2 regions of the Paenarthrobacter sp. NEAU-H11 genome follow, and region 2 is predicted to be linked to the other one. Evidence: predicted binding sites of a transcription regulator. Region 2 holds the regulator's gene; the other holds the start of a gene.
What was found. The regulator Rex, encoded in region 2, represses fermentation and respiration genes when NADH is low (regulators of the CRP and FNR family bind a similar motif). The targets are predictions, from matches to a motif close to CTTGTGAANNNNTTCACAAG.
Positions count from the first base shown of each region.

Region 1: the regulator Rex is predicted to act here: its motif matches at 7,436-7,455, upstream of ACQ3DC_RS12380 (glyceraldehyde-3-phosphate dehydrogenase).

Region 1 covers NZ_JBNZGA010000008.1:188,887-199,890, forward strand. The annotation lists gene ACQ3DC_RS12340 (DNA alkylation repair protein) at 1-403, shown strand, start outside; gene ACQ3DC_RS12345 (hypothetical protein) at 431-1,108, opposite strand; gene mptB (polyprenol phosphomannose-dependent alpha 1,6 mannosyltransferase MptB) at 1,287-2,843, opposite strand; gene orn (oligoribonuclease) at 2,995-3,624, shown strand; tRNA gene ACQ3DC_RS12360 (tRNA-His) at 3,753-3,825, shown strand; gene def (peptide deformylase) at 3,952-4,524, shown strand; gene ACQ3DC_RS12370 (HNH endonuclease family protein) at 4,534-5,331, opposite strand; gene ACQ3DC_RS12375 (hypothetical protein) at 5,456-5,665, opposite strand; gene ACQ3DC_RS12380 (glyceraldehyde-3-phosphate dehydrogenase) at 5,741-7,219, opposite strand; gene ACQ3DC_RS12385 (TspO/MBR family protein) at 7,478-8,020, opposite strand; RNA gene rnpB (RNase P RNA component class A) at 8,066-8,457, opposite strand; gene ACQ3DC_RS12395 (YaaA family protein) at 8,514-9,278, shown strand; gene ACQ3DC_RS12400 (zinc ribbon domain-containing protein) at 9,360-10,097, opposite strand; gene ACQ3DC_RS12405 (Nif3-like dinuclear metal center hexameric protein) at 10,207-11,004, opposite strand, start outside.
Region 2 covers NZ_JBNZGA010000002.1:343,255-354,258, forward strand. The annotation lists gene ccsB (c-type cytochrome biogenesis protein CcsB) at 1-157, opposite strand, end outside; gene resB (cytochrome c biogenesis protein ResB) at 157-1,932, opposite strand; gene ACQ3DC_RS04175 (cytochrome c biogenesis CcdA family protein) at 1,932-2,687, opposite strand; gene ACQ3DC_RS04180 (TlpA family protein disulfide reductase) at 2,702-3,340, opposite strand; gene ACQ3DC_RS04185 (histidine phosphatase family protein) at 3,343-4,023, opposite strand; gene ACQ3DC_RS04190 (YceI family protein) at 4,221-4,769, shown strand; gene ACQ3DC_RS04195 (hypothetical protein) at 4,882-5,349, shown strand; gene ACQ3DC_RS04200 (hypothetical protein) at 5,459-6,280, shown strand; gene ACQ3DC_RS04205 (redox-sensing transcriptional repressor Rex) at 6,343-7,047, opposite strand; gene ACQ3DC_RS04210 (glutaredoxin family protein) at 7,152-7,406, opposite strand; gene ACQ3DC_RS04215 (HAD family hydrolase) at 7,496-8,314, shown strand; gene ACQ3DC_RS04220 (30S ribosomal protein bS22) at 8,382-8,480, opposite strand; gene ACQ3DC_RS04225 (helix-turn-helix domain-containing protein) at 8,631-8,843, opposite strand; gene ACQ3DC_RS04230 (3-deoxy-7-phosphoheptulonate synthase) at 8,998-10,152, opposite strand; gene ACQ3DC_RS04235 (acetylxylan esterase) at 10,394-11,004, opposite strand, start outside.

The sequences.
Region 1 (11,004 bases), on a different contig from region 2:
GCCCGTGTACGAGGAAATGATTCGCAGCGGCGCGTGGTGGGACTTCGTGGACCCGGTAGCGGCGCGCCTGTGCGGCCTGCTGCAAGCCAACCGTGAGGAGATGTCAGCAGTCCTGCTCGGCTGGAGCACCGACCCGGACTCCTGGATAAGGAGGGCTGCCATCCTCTCTCAGCTTAAGGCGAAGGCAGCCACTGACACCGTGCTCCTGGCCCAGGTCCTGGCAACAAACATGGCAGACCCGGAGTTCTTCATCCGGAAAGCGATCGGATGGGCCCTGCGCGAGTATTCCAAGACGGCGCCGGAGTGGGTGGCGGCCTTCGTGGCAGAACATGAGGCAGCCCTCAGTCCGTTGTCCCGTAGGGAAGCGCTCCGGCGCCTCCCTGCCCCCGCACCTGACGCATAACGGCGGTGGCAGGCAAATAACCTGGAGTCAGGTTGACGTTCCGGACCGGGAGCGCGGGGATGGTGCGGCATGCCAGGCCTCCAGCCTGTTACCGGCCCGGGCTCCGGCCAGCGCGAGGAGCACACCGCCGAAGGCCATCGCCATGAGCCCGTACACCACGGATTCGGGTGGAGTTCCCCTCAGGGCGTGCATCACCAGCGTGCCCGGCACTAATCCCAGGTACCCTGCCGCACCGGCGCCCATCGCCCACGGCCATGCCTTCGCCATCACCCGTGCGGCCGGTCCCGGCGGCCGCGAAGGTACTGCGGGCCTGGATGCGCCGATGCCCAGGATGATTCCCAGCAGCGGCGGACCGAAACCGCCACCAACGGCGAACAGCAGCAGCGCGAGCCCGATCAGCACCAGGGGCCCCCGCCGGCGGTGTACGCCGGCCACCGCCCAGGCCCCGAACACTACCGCCACCGCCACGGTCACAACGCCCGAAACCAACAGATCGGGTAACACCGTGAAGGCCGGCTCTCCGTCCAGGATTTCGAACGCTTCGTTCCCGGGCCAGGAACGGAACACCGGACCGTCGGGCGCCACCGGGCCCTGGAGGATCTCGCCCAGCCCGTGCTCCACGCCGGCCAGGGCCGCCAGCAGCCCAAAGACGCCCGTCACGGTGCGCAGCGCCTTGCCGGTCGGCGCGTGGCCCGAATTCTGCATCCGGCGCCTCCTTGAAGTGGGGGATGCTTCGACCGTACGGGCAGCGCATCCCCGGCAGCAGGGTCCAAAGGCCCGTCAAGCGGGGCCGGACATCACCGCCGGAGATGGTGGAGGCCACTAAGCCCGGCGAGGGAGCGTCGAGCGTCGTTTCGAACGCGGGACCGACACGCGGCGCTGCCTAGATGATGGGGCGTTCGACGACGGCCTCGTGCGTTTTGCGGAACAGCCGGCGGGTGCGGGGGTCCCAGAAAACCAGGTACAGGCCAAAGAGCAGGCCGGTCACCGCGGCGGCCACTCGGGCGAGGGCCAGTGCAAAGCCGAGGTCCTCGGTCTGAAGGTACGGGAAGACTTCCAGCTGGTCTGAAATGGCATAGATCATGAAGAAGGAGACAACGAAGTAGAGCGCCTTGACCTGCCAGTCATTCCTGATCCCGGTGACTGCAAAGAGCGGTATCAGCCATACGACGTACCAGGCTTGGATGATTGGAGACAGGAGGACAATCGCGGCAAGAGCGAGGGTGAGGCGGCGCATCAGCCGGTCGTAGTCACCGCGGAAGATCTGCCAGGCGACAATGCCCACGGCAACAAGCTTGCCCACGTTATAGACAAAGCCGGCCAAGGTGGCGCCGTCGAGTCCAAACGAATTGGCCAGGGAGGCAACCACCATTCCGATGAGCCCCACGGGCGCGTACCAGATGGAGATGCTTCCGGGGGCAGAGAGCCCATTGACCCAGCCGAAGCCGAAACCATTGACCAGGCTCATCAAGGCCAGGATGCCGAGGCTCAATGCAGCGGTCAGGCCCCAGAACATGAATTTGCGGAGCCAGCCCGCGTCCCTGCCCGCCCACAGGAGCCCGATGAACGGCAGGAAGACGATGGTGATGGGCTTCACTGCAACGGAAAGGGTTACCAGCACAATGCCGCGGACCACCCGGTGCGTCGCGGAGTAGTAGAGTCCGGCCAGCGCCAGACCGATCATCAGTGCGTCATTGTGGACGCTGGCGATGAAGTTCGTCAGGAACAGCGGGTTCGCAGCGGTGAGCCAGAGGGCCCGGTGCGGATTGATGCCGTGCAGCTCGGCGAGCCGCGGAACATAGATCACGCAGAGGATGACTCCGGCCAAGGCAACCAGCCGGAACAGCATCACGCTTGCCTCCGGCTGGACGTTCGTGGACCACACAACGAACTGTTCAATCCACAGGAACAGCTGGCCATAGGGAACGGGGGCTTCCGTCCACATTTTGTCCGCGCCCAGCTGGAAGTAGTTGGACAGAGCCGAGATGCCGTTCTCGTAGGGGTTGAACCCTTCAACCATCAGCCGGCCCTGGCCAATGTAGGCGTAGACGTCGCGGCTGAAGAGCGGCACGCTGAACATCATGGGCAGGCCCCATGCCACAACGGCCATCAGCGTAGCTTTACGGGCCTGCCTGCCCCACACCCTGACCCGCTGCCCCAGCCTGAGCCAGGCACGGACCAGGAGCATGCCTCCTATGGCCAGCAGGACAATCGAGAGGGCAACGCCAACTGCTTCGGCACGCATCCAAATGAACAGCGGCATCCGGCGGAGTTCGGAGACCGGGGCCAGCCAGCCCACGCCCAAGGATCCGATAAGCATGAACATGGAGCCCACGAAGCCGGCAAGGAGCGGGGACCGGGGATTATCCACTTCCGCGCCGCCCGCTGCGACAGTGGCGGCGGGCGCCACCTCCCCCGCCGCAGGCACAGGCGCCGTCATTTCAGGATCGTCCAATCTATCTCGTCTGCGATTCTGCCCGGCGGGCCAACGGCCGGCCGAGGCGCATCCTCACGGGAGCGGGATGACCCGCCGCGTCTTCGAAATCCTAGCATCGGCCGGTGCCCTGAAGGTGTAACGGTAGGCTTGTCCGGTGCCTATATCTAACGAACGCATCGTCTGGATCGACTGCGAAATGACCGGCCTGGACATCAAGAACGACGCCCTGATCGAGGTGGCCGCCCTGGTCACCGACTCCGAACTGAACATCCTCGGCGACGGCGTCGACGTGGTCATCAAACCGGATGATGCCGCGGTGGCCCAGATGAACGATTTCGTCCGCGACATGCACACCAAATCGGGGCTCCTCAAGGAACTGCCGAACGGCAAGACGATGGCCGAAGCGGAAGCCGCCGTCATGGAATACATCACCACATGGGTGCCGGACCCCCGCAAGGCGCCGCTGGGCGGTAATTCCGTGGGGACGGACCGGGTGTTCCTGTCCCGGGACATGCCCGCAGTGGTTGAACACCTGCACTACCGGGTGATCGACGTCAGCACCATCAAGGAACTCTCGCGCCGCTGGTTCGCGAGGGCGTACTTCCAGTCTCCGGCCAAAAAGGGCGGACACCGCGCACTGGGGGACATCAAGGACTCCATCGACGAGCTCCGTTATTACCGGGAGGCCGTGTTCGTGCCTGCACCGGGACCGGACAGTGCCACCGCCCTGCAGATTGCCCGCCGCATCACATCCGCCGGGGACGCCGGGCAGCAGGAAGGGTAATTTGCGCCACCTTCGACGGAATTTTCCGCAAAAACCCCAAAAGTGGACAAAGCACCCCTGAAGAGCAGGTAAGCTATATGAGTTGCCTTTCCAGAGGGCCGGTACGCCGGTAAATCTGCAGGCACATGGTGGGCTTAGCTCAGTTGGCAGAGCGCCTGGTTGTGGTCCAGGAGGTCGCGGGTTCAACCCCCGTAGCTCACCCTCACGGGACGGTATGTGCAGCCGTCCAAGAAGGAGGCCGCACCGGAGATCCGGTGCGGCCTCCTTCTTTTTTCGCCGTTTGCACACTTGCACCTGGCACGAGACACCGCTGAAGGACCGCTGAAGATGACCGTTCTGCCAATCACCATCTGGGGAGAACCCGTACTGCACCGCCGGGCTTCCGAGGTGGAAGTGTTCGACGACGAGCTGCGGACTTTGATAGCGGACATGTTTGAAACGAACGACGCCGCCAACGGCGTGGGTCTCGCGGCACCACAGATAGGCGTGGGCAAGAGGATCTTTGTCTACAAATACGCCAACGACGACGGCGCTCCGCCCACGGGCGTGCTGGTCAACCCGGTGCTAACCCTTTCAAAGATTTCCGGCGCGGTACCGGACCCGGACGAGGAAGAAGAAGGCTGCCTGTCCTTCCCCGGCGGGCAGTATCCCCTGAAGCGCGCCGAGTGGGCACGTGTTGAAGGGTTTGACGGCTTTGGACAGCCGGTCAGGTTCGAAGCCACCGGCTGGTTTGCCAGGGTCATCCAGCACGAATATGACCACCTGGACGGAAAACTGTACGTCAACCGGCTGATTGACCGCTATGCGCGCAAAGCCATGAAACAGGCCAAGAAGAGCGGCTGGGGCGTTCCCGGACTGACCTGGATGCCGGGCGTCGACCCGGACCCGTTCGGCCACTAGGGCACCCGGTCACTTCGCCGCAATGGTGGGCTGGTCCGGGCAGGACCCCAGCACGCGCTTCATGGCGCCCTTCTCCGCCTCGGTGACCCATAGTCCGTAGGCTGCCTTGACCGATATTTGGCGGGCCACATAGTGGCAGCGGAAGGATTTATTCTTGGGAAGCCAGGTTGCGGCATCGCCGGCACCCTTCTGCACGTTTGCCGGGCCGTCCGCCGCGATCAGGTTCAGCGGATCGTTGGCCAGGCTCTGGCGCTGCTTGGCTGTCAATCCCTGGGCACCCTTCTGCCACGCGTCACCCAAGGCCACGACGTGGTCTATTTGGACTGCCCGGCTGCTGTCGGAGCCCCGCCGGAAGTCCAAGGGCTGCCCGGTATAGGGCTCGCGGAAGGAGCCCCCTGCCACCCGGCACGTGGAACCTTCCATGAACACCACGGCGGTAAGGTCACGCCTGAGCATGTCGTTGCGGGTGTCGCACCCGTTCCGGTCCACGTCCAGCCACGCCTGGCCGAACGCTTCGCGGTCGTACTTGTCCTTCGCGGCCCGGCCCTTGACGGGAAGCCGTTCCAGCGCGGTGACGGCAGTACCGGAGGGCACGGGGTGCACCGGCACAACGGGCTTCATCCAGGCAGGGTCGAACACTGGGGCTTCGGTGGGGCCGGAGGCCGCGGGCTCCGCCAAGGCAAACTGGCCGGCAGTAAAGAACCAGGACAGTGCCGCCAGCGCACCGACGGCGGCCACTGCCAGGATGCCCCACGCCTGCCGCGAGCGACGGCGGGCTCGCCGGTAGGCGGACCAGCTCACAGTCATGGGGACCCGGCCCCTTCTCGGACATCATGCACCAGAAGAGCCTAGGCCGCCTCCCGGGTCGCCCCGTTGTTTTCCACAGTGTGGAGGGCAAGTGGCGGCGCTGGTGGAAGTGTCCGCGCGGGGGTTACTGCTCGCGCATCACCCTCCGGAGGTCCTCCTCGGCGATGGCCAGCAGTCCTTCCAGCTGGCGCACCCGATCCTCGCCGACGTCGCCCGTCTTGTAGGCGGCGCGGGCGCCCTCAAGCAGCCGGACGGCCTCCTTGTGGTTGGCTTTGGCGACGTCGAGGGCGTGCTCAAGGGTTGTTTCGTGCTGAAGTGTCGAATTTTTGTCCATGCCACCAGTGTGGTCCCGTTTCCCGGCTGATTCCAGCAGAATCAGCCGGGAACTCGCGGGACCGGCGGCCGCGGCCTAAACGGCGATCGCTGCGAGGGCCGCGGCGGATTCCTTTGCGGGGAAGGACGGCGGGTTGACCCCTGCCATTTCCTCCATCACGCGGACCACCTGGCAGCTGTAGCCGAACTCGTTGTCGTACCAGACGTAGAGGACGACGTTTTTGTCTGTGGACACAGTGGCCAGGCCGTCCACGATGCCCGCGCGGCGGGAACCGACGAAGTCAGTGGAGACAACTTCGGGTGAGTCGATGTAGTCGATCTGCTTCCGCAGGTCCGAGTGCAGGGACATCTCGCGGAGGTAGTTGTTGATCTCGTCCTTGGTGGTCCCGTTCTCCAGGCGGAGGTTCAGGATCGCCAGGGAGACGTCAGGGGTGGGGACCCGGATGGAGCTGCCTGTGAGCTTCCCGAGCAGCTCAGGCAGTGCCTTGGCCACGGCCTTGGCGGCACCGGTCTCCGTGATGACCATGTTCAGCGCGGCGGAGCGGCCGCGTCGGTCACCCTTGTGGAAGTTGTCGATCAGGTTCTGGTCGTTGGTGAAGGAGTGCACTGTCTCCACATGGCCGTGCACGACGCCGAACTTGTCGTTGACGGCCTTCAGCACCGGCGTGATGGCGTTGGTGGTGCAGGACGCGGCGGACACGATCTGGTCAGTGTCCTCGATGGTGCGGTGGTTGATGCCGTGGACGATGTTCTTCAGGTCGCCCTTGCCCGGCGCGGTCAGGAGAACCCGTGCCACGCCCTTGCTCTGCAGGTGCTGGGACAGCCCTTCCCGGTCGCGCCAGCGGCCGGTGTTGTCCACCACCAGGGCATTGTTGATGCCGAAGGCGGTGTAGTCGATGGTGGCAGGGTTGTCCGAGTAGATGACCTGTACCTGCACGCCGTTGGCCGTGATGGTGTTGGCTTCCTCGTCGATCCTGATGGTCCCTTCGAAGGACCCGTGGACGGAGTCGCGGCGCAGGAGGCTGGCACGCTTGGAAAGATCGTTGTCAGCGCCCTTGCGGACCACGATGGCGCGCAGGCGGAGGCCATGGCCGCCGCCTGCCTTTTCGATGAGGAGGCGGGCCAGAAGCCGGCCGATCCGGCCAAAGCCGTAAAGCACCACGTCGGTGCTGGTGCGGTCGTCGCCGCCGCGCTTGCCCACAACGTCGGCAAGTTCCGCGCGGAGGAATTCTTCCAGCGTGGCGCCGCTGCCCTCTTCTTTGAACTTCTGGTTCAACCGTGCGATGTCGATCGCAGCAGCACCGAGCTCCAGGCCGGCCAGGGTGTTCAGCAGCGGCGCGGTCTCCTCCAGGAGCAGCTCGTCCTTGCTCATCCGGCGTGCAAAACGGTGCGCCTTGAGGATGTTCATGGTGGACTTGTTGATCAAACTCCGGCCATGGATGCTGGTGACCACGTTGTTTTCGCGGTACAGCCGGCCGATCACCGGAATCATGGCCTCGGCGAGGGCCTCCCGGCCCATCCACGTATCAAGACAAGAATCTGACGTCTGGCTCACAGAAATACCTTCCTCGGTTCAGCCGTGTACGTCCTCGTACACGGATGTCGGCCACCACATGTTGTGCAGGGGCACCCGCGCCTGCAGGGGTCGGCCCCCAGGCGCCTGGATCGCGTGCAAAGAAAAACCGCCGGCTGCGAACGCAACCCCGGCGGAAGAACTCCTGCGTCCGGTCTCCATTCTAAGTTGGCCGGCCCCCCCTGAACCGGCCGGAACCACGTGAAATCACTCACAGGGAACGGCCTTGCGTCCGGGGCATCAGTTGTGGATGGCCGAATAGAGATTGAGGCTGGCCGAAAACACAACCCACGAAAAATAGGGCAGCATCAGGAGGCCGGCAGCCGGGCTCACCGGACCGAACCGCACAACGAGGAAGGCGAGGGACGCCGCCAGCCCGGCAATCACCAGGAAAGCAGCCCAGAGTGCAGCGGCTCCAAATACCGGAAAGAGCCCGAAGAAGGCCAGCGGCCACGCGGCGTTGAGTACCAACTGGACAAGGTACCCGGCCAGGGCGCCTCCCCTCAGCTCCCCTTTCCGCCAGACGAGCCAGGCGGCAACCGCCACCCCCGCGTAGAGCAGCATCCACATGCTCCTGAACATCCAGCCCGGCGGCATCCAGGGAGCCTTGACCGACCCCGCGAACCAGCCGCCGGAATTCAGGATGATGGGGACCGACGCCAAAGCCCAGGCTGCAGCGGAGAGCGCAAGGAACCCGGCCAGGGCAACAGCCTGCCGTCCGCGGGCGGAACCCTGCGGTTGGGCGGCTCCATAGCCGGAGGGCGGGTCAATATTTGCGGGCACGGTTCAGGATCCCCAACACAACTCTCAAGGTCAAACCGGAATGGGTGGATGGGTTGACCGATACGCCGGGTTCTGTGCTCCCGCCACGTTGCCGGTGCGGGAGTAGCGGCCATCCATCTACGAGCGCCGTTGCCGGCGCCCTCCAGCGGCCTACCCGGACACTCGGGCGGGCAGCCCTCAAACGTGTCCTGTCTGGCCTTGCTCCGGGTGGGGTTTACCTAGCCTTCCCGGTCACCCGGGAAGCTGGTGGTCTCTTACACCACCGTTTCACCCTTACCTGGTTCGTGCCGCTTTCAAACCGGCGCGACCCAGGCGGTCTGTTCTCTGTGGCACTGGCCTGCGGGTTACCCCGAGTGGGCGTTACCCACCACCCTGCCCTGTGGAGCCCGGACGTTCCTCGAGCCACTTGCGTGACGCGCGGCCGCCTGGTCAACCCATCCAGGTCCAGTCTACCGGCGCGGTGCCGCATTCCCTGCGCCGGTAGGATCGGACGGTGCTGATTCTGCTCCCCCCTTCCGAAGGCAAGACGCCCGCGATCCGTGGTTCCGCCGTCGACTGGCCTTCCCTGAGCTTCCCGGACCTGAACTCCTGCCGCGCCAAGGTGCTCGACGCACTGGGGGCGGTGAGCGCGCACGAGGACGCCCTCGCGTTGCTGGGGGTCGGGGCCTCGCTGAAGGACGACGTCGACCGCAACACCCGGCTCCACGCTGAACCCGCGGCTCCCGCCCACCAGATCTACTCCGGCGTGCTGTACGACGCTCTGGGCTACAAGACGCTCACCCCTGTGCAGCGGCGCAAGGCAGACGAATCGGTGCTGGTGATCTCCGCCCTCTGGGGCGCCATCCGCTTCGGGGACAGCGTGCCCGCCTACCGGCTGTCAATGGGGACGGCGCTGCCCGACGTCGGCCGCCTCGCCTCGTTCTGGAAGCCGCACCTGTCCAGTGCGCTGGCGCCGCTCACCGAGGGGCAGCTGCTGGTTGACTGCCGGTCCAGCACCTACGCCGCAGCGTGGGCGCCGCCGCCGGCGCAGACCGTTACGGTCAACGTGTTCACCGAAGTGCAGGGCGTGCGGAAAGTGGTGAGCCATTTCGCCAAGCACACCCGCGGCGAACTGGCACGGCACCTGCTGGCCCGGCGGGGCAAGGCTCCAGCGACGCCGTCGGACCTTGCAAAGGCCGCCCGGGAAGTGTGGCAGGCAGAGCTCGTGGACGGGTCAGCGAGGAAACCCCACGCGCTAAACATCATCCTGCCGGGCTGATTCCCCCGCCCCTCCCCCAACTAGGTAGCGCTAAGTGTCGTTATGAGCCGCCAAAACGACACTTAGCGCTACTTAGTTGGGTCAGGCCCACTCCTCCGAGCGGACCAGGATGGCGCCCGAGTCCGGGCAGAAGACGATGTCGTCAGCGGCGGCTGCCTTGATCTCGGCCAGGTCGCCGGGGCTCAGCTTCATGCCTGACGCTTCGGATGTGCCGTGGAACAGCCGGGCGGCACCGACGCCCCGCTTGGCGAGCGTTTTTTCGTAGACGGCGAGCAGGCCGGCGTCGAGCCCCGCACCGAATTCGGCGCGCCGGGTGCGGAGCCCGCTCGCTTCCGCCTCCACCTCAGCCAGTTCCGCATCCAGCTCGGCGCGGATGGTGCCGAAGGATCCCTGGATATCGTCCACAATCCCCTGCTGCGCCGCCTGCCTGGCCCGAAGGGAGTCCAGCCGCTCCATTACCTCGAGTTCGATGTCCTCAAGGTCCGAGCGACGCTTGTTGAGCGAGGCGATGTCCTTCTGGAGGGCCACCAGGTCCTTGGACAACCCGGTGCCGCTGTTCAGCCGCGCCTCGTCCCGCTGGATCCGCGAGGCGACCTGTTCCACGTCCGCCTCGGCCCGCTTCAGTTCGGCCTCGGCGTCATGGACAGCCACCTTCGCCGCACCAAGCTCGCCATTGGCCACAGACAGGGCCGCCTCAAGGTCCTTGATGCGGGGATCGTTTTCCAGGGAGCGGCGGCGGTTGGCGAGCGACTTAAGCTTGGCGTCCAGCCCCTGCAGCTCAAGCAACTTCAACTGTTCCGCCGGTGCTGCCTTCGCCACATTTACCTCCGCTTGATCCCTACCGGCCGGGGCCGGGCACCTGATCGGCGCTTCCTAGACTCTAGCGCGTGGCCTGCTCCCCCGCCTCGCTGCGTCGCCACCTCAAGGCCTAGCCCGGGGTCAGGATGAAGTCCCAGGGGTCGCTGTTGGTAGTGCTGACCCGGATTTCAACGTCATGGCCCTGGTCGGCGAGGACATTGCCCAGCGCAGCCGCAGCGGCAGGCAGCCACAGCCACTCGCTGGCGAAATGGGACACATCCACCAGGTAGGGCCGGCCGTTCAGGGCGGCCTCCCGGGCTTCCGACGCCGGGTGGTGACGCAGGTCAGCGGTGACATAGACGTCCGCGTTGCTGGCTCTGACCTCATTGAAGAGGGAGTCCCCGGCACCACCGCAGACGGCGATGCGCCGGACCAGGCCGTCCTTGTCGCCGGAAACCCGCACTCCCCCGGCAACGGACGGGAGGATCCCGAACACGCGGGCCGCAAAGTCGCCGAGGGTCATGGCCTCCGCCAGGTCCCCCACCCGCCCGATGCCCTCTTCCGGGAGGCCGTTTGCGGCCACCGTGAGCGGGGCGGCGTCCTGGAGGCCGAGCGCGTCGGCGAGGACGTCGGATACGCCGCCGACGGCGGAATCACCGTTGGTGTGGACGGTCAGCAAAGCGGTGCCGGACTCGATCAACCGGTGCACTGCCCGGCCTTTGGGGGTGGTGGCGGCGACGCTGGTGACGCCCTTCAGGAGGAGGGGATGGTGTGTGATCAGGAGTTCCGCGCCCCACTCCACCGCCTCCTCAATGACTTCCAGGGTTGGGTCGACGGCGAACATCACCTTGGTGACGGGCGCGGAGGGATGGCCTGCCACCAGTCCCACTTCGTCCCAGTTCTCTGCCAGGGATTCGGGCCACAGCTC
Region 2 (11,004 bases):
CGGCCTGCGCAGCCTTCAGGTCGATGGCGCGCAGGGCCTTGCTGCTCTTGGCCAGGTCCCAGGCGAAGGCGATGAAGGCCACCGTGTATGTGCCGGCCGCCAGGAGCATGAACAGCTCGCTGTACTGGCCCATGGTTTCGTTGATTCCAAACGGCATTACTGGTCCTTTTCGGGCCCTGGGGGGCCGGCTGGGGTGGTGGCTGGGCCTGCGGTTGCGGCAGCGCCGGCGCTATTCTCGCGCACGCTGCTGGGTGTTTGCTGGGAATCGCCCGGCTGTGCAGTGTCCGGCCCGGGGTCCAGCTGCCACTCACCGCCGAGCAGCTGACGGAGGGCAGCGGCTTCGGCAGCAAGCCGGTGGTCCTCGCCGCGGGCCAGGAGTCCGTACTCAACCATGGTGCGGCCGTCCTCGTGGGTGCCCGTGCGGATCCACACCCGGCGGCGGTTGACGTAAAGCGAGAGGATCAGTCCGGCCACGGCCAGGAGCGCAAACACCAGGGCGTAGGCCTGCCCGGGGTTGTGGTGGATGTCCACGCCGATGTAGCGCTTGACGCCGTCGAAGCTGATGGTGCCTTTACCGTCCGGCAGCGTGTAGCTGGTCCCGGGGGCCAGGGTAATGCCGCCGGCGTCCAGGTTCCGTGCGTTCAGCGGTGTGAGGTCCTTGACGTCCAGTTCGAAGACGTTCTGCGGAGCCCCGTCATCCAGGCCGAGATCCCCGTAGTAGGAGTTGAGCGTCAGCTGCGGGTTGAACAGTTCCGGGTCCCCGCTGAAGGAGACCCCCTCGTTGGAGACGAAGGCGGTGGGCAGGAAGAAGCCCGCGAACCCCAGCTGGTCTGGCTTGGCGTCGGGAACCTTGATCACCACGGAGGAGTAGTAGTTGTCCCCCTGCAGCTTGGCCACCACGGGTCCCTGCATGGCCACGTTGCCGGCGCCGTCCCGGATGGTCACCACGGGAGCGTAGCCGTTGCCGGTCAGGTAGATGCTGGTGCCGCCGAGGGTGATGGGATCGTTGACCTTCAGGGTTTCCTGGCGCGCGGGTGCGTCCGGGTTTTCCTTGGTGGTGACGGCGGCGGAGAAATCGATGGGCTGGCCGAACTTGCCCCGGGATTCGCGGTCGAAGGTGATGTCGAACTTGTCCAGCTGGATGGAGTAGGGCTGCAGCTGGCTGGACTGGAAGTTGGTGCCGGGGTTGAACTGGTCATAGCCCACCAGGGTGTTCACGAAGGTGTCGCCCTCCACCAGGATGCGCTGGCCGCTGTAGCCGAACAGGCCGCCGGCGGCCACGGACACCAGCACGCCAATGAGGGAAGTGTGGAAGACAAGGTTTCCCACTTCCTTCAGGAAGCCGCGCTCGGCGCCCAAAGACGGCCGCGCGCCGTCGTCGTCCCTCACTTCAACGCGGTAGCCGCGCTTCCTCAGCAGCCCGGCGGCACTGTGGATGGCCGCGGGCGCCGGAATCCCGGCGTCGGCCGGTATGACCAGGGTGCCGTACTCGGGAAGGCGGGACAGGCGTTTGGGGGTCCGCGGCGGCTGGGACCGCATGGCCCTGTAGTGGGCAATGGCGCGGGGCACCACGCAGCCGATCAGCGAGATGAACAGCAGCAGGTAGATGGCCGAGAACCAGGCCGAAGAGTAGACGTCGTACAGCTGCAGGGTGTCCAGCAGCTTTCCGTAGTCCGGGTTGTCCTTGATGTACTGGGTGACGACGGCGGGATTGGCCGGGCGCTGCGGGAACAGCGAGCCCGGCACGGCCGCGACGGCCAGGAGCAGCAGCAGGAAAAGCGCCGTGCGCATGCTGGTCAGCTGGGTCCACGCCCAGCGCAGCATCTCTTTGGGGCCCAGGGCCGGCAGCGCGGCGTCCGCCTTGGAACCTGGCGCACCGGCGCCAGTGACCGGGGCGGAAGATTTCTTGTCTACGTTCACGCGCTCGCTCATCAGATCGGCAACTTCACATCGGTTTGGAACCAGTACTGGAGTTCGGTCACCCAGGCGCCCCAGACGCCGCTGGCCATCAGCAGGCCCAGCACCACCAGGATGCCCCCGCCGGTGCGCTGGATGGCCAGGCGGTGCTTGCGGAAGAACGCCATCACACCCATGCCGCGGCGGAGTGCCAAAGCGATCAGCAGGAAGGGAATGCCCAGGCCCAGGCTGTAGACAAAGGCCAGGAAGGCGCCCTTGGCGGCGGAGGAGCCGCCGGAGAGGCTCAGCAGCTGGACGGCGGAGTAGGTGGGGCCGATGCACGGCGCCCAGCCCAGCCCGAAGGTCAGGCCCAGCAGCGGCGCGCCCCAGAGCCCGGCCGGCGGCTTGGCGTGGATCTTGGCGTCGCGCTGCAGCCAGCTGAAGCCGCCCATGAACACCACGCCCATGACGATCACCAGGATGCCCAGGAGTTGGGTGATCCAGGCGTTCTGCGTGCCAGTGATGAGGGTTCCCAGCTGGCCGAAGGCACCGCCCAGCAGGACGAAGATCACGGAGAAGCCGAGCACGAACAGTCCAATGCCCAGCAGCATCCGGCCGCGCTTCTGCTTTTCCAGGTCCACGCCGCTCAGCCCGGTGACGTAACCCAGGTACCCGGGAACCAGGGGCAGGACGCAGGGCGAGAGGAAGGAAACCAGTCCGGCCAGCAGTGCCACGGGAATGGCAAGGAGGAGCGAGCCGTTCAGGATGGCTTCGGCGAAGGGGCTGTTCACGGTCCGGGCCGCCGCTACTCTGCCACGGCGGCAGCGATGAGGGCCTTCAGGGTGCCCTTTTGGACTTCGCCCAGGACACGGGAGGCCACGCGGCCCTGCTTGTCCAGCACCAGGGTGGTGGGAACCGCGCCGGGCGGAACCAGCCCGGAGACGGCCAGGAGGACGCCGCCGTCCTTGTCGTCGAAGCTCGGGTAGGTCAGGTTGAAGTTCTTCTCGAACGCCTCTGCCGTGGCTTTCTCGTCCCGGAGGTTGACGCCGAAGAACTGCACGCCCTGGTCCTTGAATTCCTGGTGGAGCTCTTCCAGGATGGGCGCTTCCACCCGGCAGGGGGCGCAGGCCGCGAACCAGAAGTTCAGGACTGTCACTTTGCCCTGGAAGTCGGCGGGCGCAACCGCGGTGCCGTTGAACAGGGTGCCGTTGACCTGGATGGCGGACTTGCGGTCTCCGGCGGCGAACTCCGTGACGGACCCGTCCCCGGCCACATAGTTCTTGTTGTCCCCCGCTTTGGCCTGCTGCGCCAGGGCGTCCTCCTGCGCACAGCCGGACAGCCCCAGGGCCAGGGCGGCCAGGGCGAGGCCGCCGGCAGCAAGCAGGCTGCGGCGGGAGGTGACGGGCGCAGGGGGCAGCCCGTTCCTTTCATTACTGTCGGTCACTACTAGGCTCCAGGGGTGCTTGCCGCACCCGGAAGTAGGGATGCCGCCGGTTCGCTGTACTGCACGCGCAGGAGCGCGCCGCCGTCGTCGAACACCAGCGACGTGATGGATGTCAGCGTGCATTCACGCTTCCGGGGGTCGTGCCACAGGGGCCTGCCCTCGGCGCTCAGCCGGGTGGCCCAGATGGGGAGCTGGTGGCTGACCATGATCGCTTCAGGCCCGTCCGTTCCGAAGTCCCCGGCTGCCAGTTCGATGGCGCGCAGCCGTGCATCCTGCACCGCTTCCATCACCCGGGAGGCCTGGTTCCTGTAGGGCTCGCCCCACGAAGGCCGCAGCGGGTTGACCAGCCTGGGCCAGTGCTTGGGCCGGCGAAGCTCCGCCTTGGTGACCTTCATGCCCTCGAAGTAGTTCTCCGCCTCGATGATCCGCTCGTCCGTGTGGATTTCCAGGTGCAGGGCGTCCGACGTCGGCCGTGCAGTTTCCTGCGCACGGTCCAGCGGCGACGCTGCCAGGTAGGTGATGCGGGCACCTGCTGCGGCGCGGCGGCGGAAGTGCTCGGCGAGCATGCGCGCCATCTCCTGCCCCAGCTCGGAGAGGTGGAATTCGGGCAGCCTTCCGTACAGAACGCCGTCAGGGTTGTGGACCTCGCCGTGGCGGAGCAAATGGACAGTGGCTTGGGGCATGTTTACCAGTTTCTCAAAGATGGCGTGCGATCCGAAATCTTCTACACAGAGTAGAACTGAAGTTTTTGAAGAAATGTTCCGAAGATGGGAATGAAACATGCAAATGCATGTTTATACTGGATGCAGCAGTTAGTTGATACTTCAACAGATGAAGCTTCAATAGCAGAACCCTCACGGCACACACAAGGAGCAAAATCATGGCACTTCCCGCAGACGTCACCACCGGCACCTGGACCCTGGACAACTCCCACAGCGAGATCGGCTTCACCGTCCGCCACGCGGGCATCAGCAAGGTCCGCGGCCAGTTCAAGGAAGCCGCAGCAACCCTGGACCTCCCTGAGGATGTGGCCGGCGCGAAGATCAACGCCACCATCAACACGGCCAGCTTCGATTCCGGCGATGCCAACCGCGACGGCCACGTCAAGGGCGAGGACTTCTTCGACGTGGAGAAGTTCCCCGAGATCTCCTTCGTCTCCAACGGCCTGGTGGCCAAGGGCAACAGCTACGAGCTGACCGGGGACCTGACCATCAAGGGCGTCACCCGCCCCGTCACGCTGGACACCGAGTTCAACGGCGTGGCCGTGGACCCGTTCGGCAACACCCGCGCCGGCGTTTCCGCTGAGACCACCATCAGCCGCAAGGACTTCGGCCTGACCTGGAACGCTGTCCTGGAGACCGGCGGCGTCCTGGTGAGCGACAAGGTGGCCATCAACCTGGAACTGGCTTTCATCGCTCCCGCAGCGTAATCGCCTTTCCCGCCGGCACCCCGGCACTGGACGTCCTCAGTCCGGTGCCGGGGTGCCTCCTTTTAACTCCCGACTCCACTCCCCCTCGCCGGAGGGGTTTACAGTGAGGGCCATGAGCAACTCTCCCAGCGCGCCCCGGACCGGTTTCGCCCGGATCTTCGCGGTGGCGGCCCTTCCCACCGAACTCAAGGTTTCGTTCTGGATCTGGTTCTTGGGCGGCATCCTGGGCCTGCTGGGGGGACTCCTCGGCATGCTGGCCTCCCTGGTGCTCTTCGCTGCTGCGCCGGGAGCCGCAACCCAGGTGCTGCTGCTCATGCTGCTGGCGGCCAGCGTGGGGGCGGCCCAGATCGTGTTCGCCCTCGCCATGAAAGAGGGGAAGCACCGGGCACGGCTGGGCCTGACGGCACTCACCGGCATCACCCTGGTCCTGGCCGTCGCCAACGGGGCCATGGGCGTGGGCCAGGCTGGCAACTGGGCTGCCTTCCTCATCAGCCTGGCCGCCACTGTCCTTCTCTGGCTGCCCCGTTCGCAGGCCTTCTTTGCCGCAGCAGGACGGCGCGGGAATACCTCTTCCGAATGACCCACAAGCCGCCCGCCCCGGAGTACGGTGGACTTAAGCCATGCTGGGGGTAGGGCACAGGACCATTCCCGGCAGCCTACCTGGAACCCGACATGCAAAAGGAACGCCCATGAGTACTCCCCCTGTCCCGCCTCCCGTTCCAAACGATCCCGAGTCCGGCTCCGAGCCTGGCACGCAGGGTCCCCGCTACGGCCAGAACGCACCCCAGTCCGGCGCCCCGCAGTACGGCCAGAACGCACCCCAGTACGGGCAGAGCGCCCCGCAGTACGGCCAGCAGTCCGGCGCGCCCCAGTACGGGCAGAACGCCCCGCAGTACGGCCAGCAGTCCGGCGCACCCCAGTACGGGCAAAACGCGCCGCAGTACGGCCAGAACCCGCCGGCGGCTCCGGGCTACGGGCAGCAGCCGTACGGGCAGTCACCCTACGCGCAATACCCGTCGGAGCAGCCGCAGCCGTCCGGAAGCACGGGCGTTCCCCAGCTGGTCAACATTTCGTTCTGGTTGCTGATCGCCTCTGCCGCCATCTTCGTTGCCTCCGCGCTTGCCGGCCTCACCACGCTGGATGATCCCCGGTTCCGCGATGTCTTCGACAGCCAGGTCCAGGGCACCGGCGCCGGAGTCACGTACGAGGATATGAAGGGTGTCATCGCCGGCACCCTGGTGGTTTTCACCATCATCGGCCTGGCGCTGTACCTGTTGGTGGCATTCTTTGTCCGCAAGGGCAAGAACTGGGCACGCATCCTGGGCACCGTCTTCGCGGCACTTTCCGTCCTGGGCCTCTTCGGCCCTCCCAGTTTCGCGACCATCGGCACGTTGTTGGGGATCGCGGCCATTGTGCTGCTCTACCTGCCTGGTGCCGCTCCGTATTTCCGGCGGCAGCAGCCGTTCGCCAATCCGTACGGCGGCAACATGGGCAACCCGTACGGCCGGTAGTCCAGGCACCAACCACCCTGCGGGCGTGGGTCCCGAAAAAGCAGCCGGAACCGCGAAGGAACCTAGGCGGTCTGGCCCGGGGCCTGCGCCCGCTGTGCGTGGTAGGCCAGGATCTGCAGCTCCGTTGCCATGTCCACCTTGCGGAGGTTGACCCCCTCCGGCACCTGGAGCATCACGGGGGCGAAACTCAGGACGCTGCGGACGCCGGCCGCCACCACGCGGTCGCAAACATCCTGGGCCACGGCGGCCGGCAGTGCCAGCACCACCATGTTGGCCCCGGTCCGGTGCAACACCGCTTCCAGGTCGGCCACGTCGCTGACCCGCAGCCAGCCCACTTCGTTGCCCACCACCATCTGGTCCGCGTCAAAAATGGCAACTACGTCGAAGCCGCGGGATTCAAAGCCGCCGTACCGGGCCAGGGCCTTGCCCAGGTTGCCGGCCCCCACGATCGCCACTTTCCAGTCGTGCGTAAGTCCCAGGGCGGCCGCGATGTGCCGGCTCAAGTACTGCACCTCGTAGCCCACACCGCGGGTTCCATACGAACCAACGTGGGAGAGGTCTTTGCGCAGGGTTGCGGAGCTGACGCCCGAGGCCTCGGCGAGGGATTCTGAGGAGACCCGCTCCACCCCCTCGGAGAGCAGGGTGTTGAGGGCGCGCAGGTAGAGGGTCAGCCGTGCCACCGCAGCGGGCGGAATCTGTTTACCCGCCGTGCCCGTGGCTCCCGGCAGGTCCGGGACAGCCTGGGGAGTTGAATCCAGCGAAGCCACCAGCTCCTCCCTCGCATTGCGTTGTGACACCACTCTAGAGCCCCATCAGCATTGCCAACAAAGCAGGTGACGCCGATGTCCGCATCATCACAAGGTGCTGCTCCCTACTGCGCCATTGCCTGCCGGAGCACGCGTTCAAGGCGGGCTTCGTCGATCTTCCAGAAATCGCGCTGCACCCCGTCCACCAGCACCACGGGGATTTCTTCCGCATAGCGTTCACGGAGTTCCGGCTGGTGGTCCACCAACTCCTCGTCCCACTCAAGTCCCAGCGACGCGGTAACCCGCCCGACGGCGTCGCGCGCGTCTTCGCAAAGGTGGCAGTCTGCTTTGGTGATGAGGAGGACGCGCGGTGAGGCCATGCCTTAACGGTATCCCCGTTGCCCGGGCGCGGCGACGTCCGGCGTGACACCGCAGTGGAATGAAGAGTGGATTGACTAGACTCAACTGCATGCCCGTCGAGAAATACGTCGCCGTAGTCACCAAGCCGGTTGCTGCGCCGCAGCCCGGCGAGGCGGCGTTCTTCGATGTGGACAACACCCTGATGCGCGGCGCCAGCCTCTTCCACGTTGCACGGAAGATGCACCAGCGCGGCGCCTTCACCATGACCCAGGCTGCCGGCTTTGCCTGGAAGCAGTTCAAGTTCGTGGCCCGCGGCGAGAACATCGACGACGTCCATGCGGTGCGCGACTCCGCCCTGACCCTCGCCGCGGGGATCACGGTCGACGACGTAAAGGCCTTGGGCGAAGAGGTCTACGACGAGATGATCGCCTCGAGGATCTGGCCCGGCGCCAAGGCCTTGGCGGAGCAGCACCTGCGGGTTGGCCGCCGGGTGTGGCTGGTGACCGCCACACCCATCGAAGTGGCCACCGTGATTTCCACCCGGCTGGGACTGACCGGAGCCCTGGGAACGGTGGGCGAAATACATGACGGCATGTACACGGGCCGGCTGGTGGGGGACATCCTGCACGGCTCCGCCAAGGCCGTTGCCGTCCGGGCCATTGCCGACGCCGAAGAGCTGGACCTGATGCGCTGCTGGGCCTACAGCGACTCCTACAACGACATCCCCCTGCTGACCCTGGTGGGCCACCCCGTGGCCATTAACCCGGACGCCCGCCTGCGCCGGCACGCCCGGGACAACAACTGGCCCGTCTACGACTTCCGCGCAGGCCGCCGCGCAGCCACGCTCGGGCTCAAAGCGGCAACGGCCTGCGGCGCCGTCTACGGTCTCTGGAAGGGGTTCGCCCGCATCCGGGGCCCCCGCGTCTAGGCAGCGCCAACAGAAATGCCCGCCACCTCGGAAGGCGGCGGGCATTTCCACGCAGTTCGAAGTATTGCTACTTCTTGTTGCGGCGCTGGTGACGGGTCTTGCGAAGCAACTTGCGGTGCTTCTTCTTGGCCATACGCTTGCGACGCTTCTTAATAACTGAACCCACGAAAGTTCCTCACAAACTAGATGCAGTACCTGTCTGATGGAAAAGGTTCGTGGACAGAGCTACGAACTGAACAACTGACAGATTCTTACAATGACGTAAAACGTTCCTTAACAGGGTACCGCTTCCGGGAGGCGGCTATGGACAAGCTTGTCAGGCGGTCTCGGTGTGGCCGTCCACCACAGCACCTTTGAGGTACTGCTCCACCGCCTGCTCCGGGACGCGGTAGGAGCGTCCGAAGCGCACTGCCGGCATTTCGCCGGAGTGGACCAGCCGGTACACGGTCATCTTGGAGACCCGCATAACCTGGGCGACTTCAGCCACGGTGAGGAACTTCGCGTTTGAGAAGTTCTGTTCTGGCGACATTTCCCATATTCCTTTGCTGACGGATGGACAACAGTGACCCCATGTTCATGCCAATGCGGTGTTCCGATGCTGAGCCATCCACCAACCACCTATCTAGATACTCTAGATGTTCCTGTGGCAGAAGTGAAAGTAGTACGGTCCCCTATTTCATCCCCTATTTAGTGAGAGCCGACTCCCTCCGCTTGCGGGCGGAGGCGGCCAGCTGGTCCAGGACAGAGACCGAAACATCCCACTCCATGCAGGCGTCCGTGACGCTCTGCCCGTACACCAGCTCCGGTCGTCCCGCGGCGTGCCCGGCAACATCGAGGTTCTGTGCGCCGCCCACCAGGAAGCTTTCCAGCATGACACCGGCAATCGCCTGGGCCGAAGTGCCGCCGTCTTCCAGCTGGGCGCCGATCTCCATGGCCACTTCGGCCTGGCGGTGGTGGCTCTTGCCGCTGTTGGCGTGGCTGGCGTCGACGATGAGGCGGGGGTTCAGCTGCTTGCCCGCCAGCTTTGCCGAGGCAGCCTCCACGTCGGCGGCAGAGTAGTTCGGTCCCTTGCGCCCGCCGCGGAGGATGACATGGGCGTCCGGGTTTCCGGCGGTGGACACCAGCGCGGCCCGGCCGTCGCCATCAATGCCGAGGAAGGCCTGGGCGGCCGCCGCCGCGCCGCAGGCGTCGATGGCTACCTGGAGATCGCCGTCGGTCCCGTTCTTGAAGCCGATGGGCATGGACAGGCCCGAGGCAAGCTGCCGGTGGATCTGGCTTTCGGTGGTGCGGGCCCCGATGGCGCCCCAGGAAATCAAATCCGCCATGTACTGCGGGCTGATCGGCTCGAGGAATTCCGTGGCCGTGGGCAGCCCCAGCGCGGTGACCTGCTGCAGGAAGCGCCGCGCGGTCCGCAGGCCGGTGACCATGTCGTGGCTGCCGTCCAGCCGCGGGTCGTTGATCAGGCCCTTCCAGCCCACCGTGGTGCGGGGCTTCTCGAAGTAGGTCCGCATGACGATGAGCAGGTCTTCCCGGTGCTTCTCGGCCTGGCTGACCAGCCGCCGCGCGTACTCCAGTCCCGCCTTCGGATCATGGATGGAGCAGGGTCCCACGATCACCAGCAGGCGGTCGTCCACACCGTCCATGATGGCGCGGACTTCGTCGCGTCCGCGTTCGACGACGTCCGCCGCCCGTGCGTCCAGCGGCAGTTCCGCGATGACTTCCTGGGGCGTGGGCAGCGCGGTGAATTCGCTGACACGAAGGTTGGACGTCGATTTTGCGGCTTCGGCGCCGGCGGCGGTCTGGGCTGTGGCGGATGCTTCTGCTGTTGCGGTGCTCATGTTCGGGTCCTGTTCCAGATGGGAAGCGGGCCCGGATCAGAACCCGCCGGAGAAACGGCGAAGGGCAGAGAATAATCTCTGCCCTGTTGGCTCTGAAGGAAAGTTGGATGCGTGTCAGTTAGACGCGGGCCCCTCCAGAGCCAACGAAAAATACGCATACCAACGGTTTGTCATGCCTTGAACCATAACCGCAACCTGTTGCCCCCCGCAAAGTGTTACGCCGCATCGCGGGACGGGCGGCCTACCCCAGCAGCTTCCGCAGGAAAAGCAGCTGCCTGATCCAGTGGTGCTCCTGGCCGCCCTCGTGGTTGTTGAACCTGTACACCTCGATCTCTTTCGCAGCACCGGTGGCCGGAACGCCGGGCGTCCCGCATCCGTACGCGTTGAAACTGGCAAAAACAGTCGAGGGCGGGCAGATGTCATCCATCTGCGCCGCCGAATACAGCGCCGGCGCGGTTGCCCAGCGTGCCAGGTTGACGCCGTCGAAATAGCGCAGCACCGCGAGGGCGGCGTCGTACCGGTCCCGGTGCCGGGCCAGGAACTGCGCTATCTCCGGGTACGGCCCGCGCGGGGTGATGTCGATGGCGCGGGGGAAGTCCTGCAGGAAGGGGACGTCGGGCAGGGCGGCGATGACGCCGTCGAGCCTTCCGGCCACCAGCCCGGCGACGGCCACAACGATGCCGCCGCCCTGGCTGACGCCGGCCAGCACCACGCGGGACGGGTCGACGGCGGGGTGGGACCGGGCAGCTTCCACGGCCCGGAAGGCGTCCACGTAGACCCGGCGGTAGTAATAACCGTCCCGGTTGGCGATGCCGCGGGTCATAAGGCCGGCGTGGGCCACGTCCCCGGCGG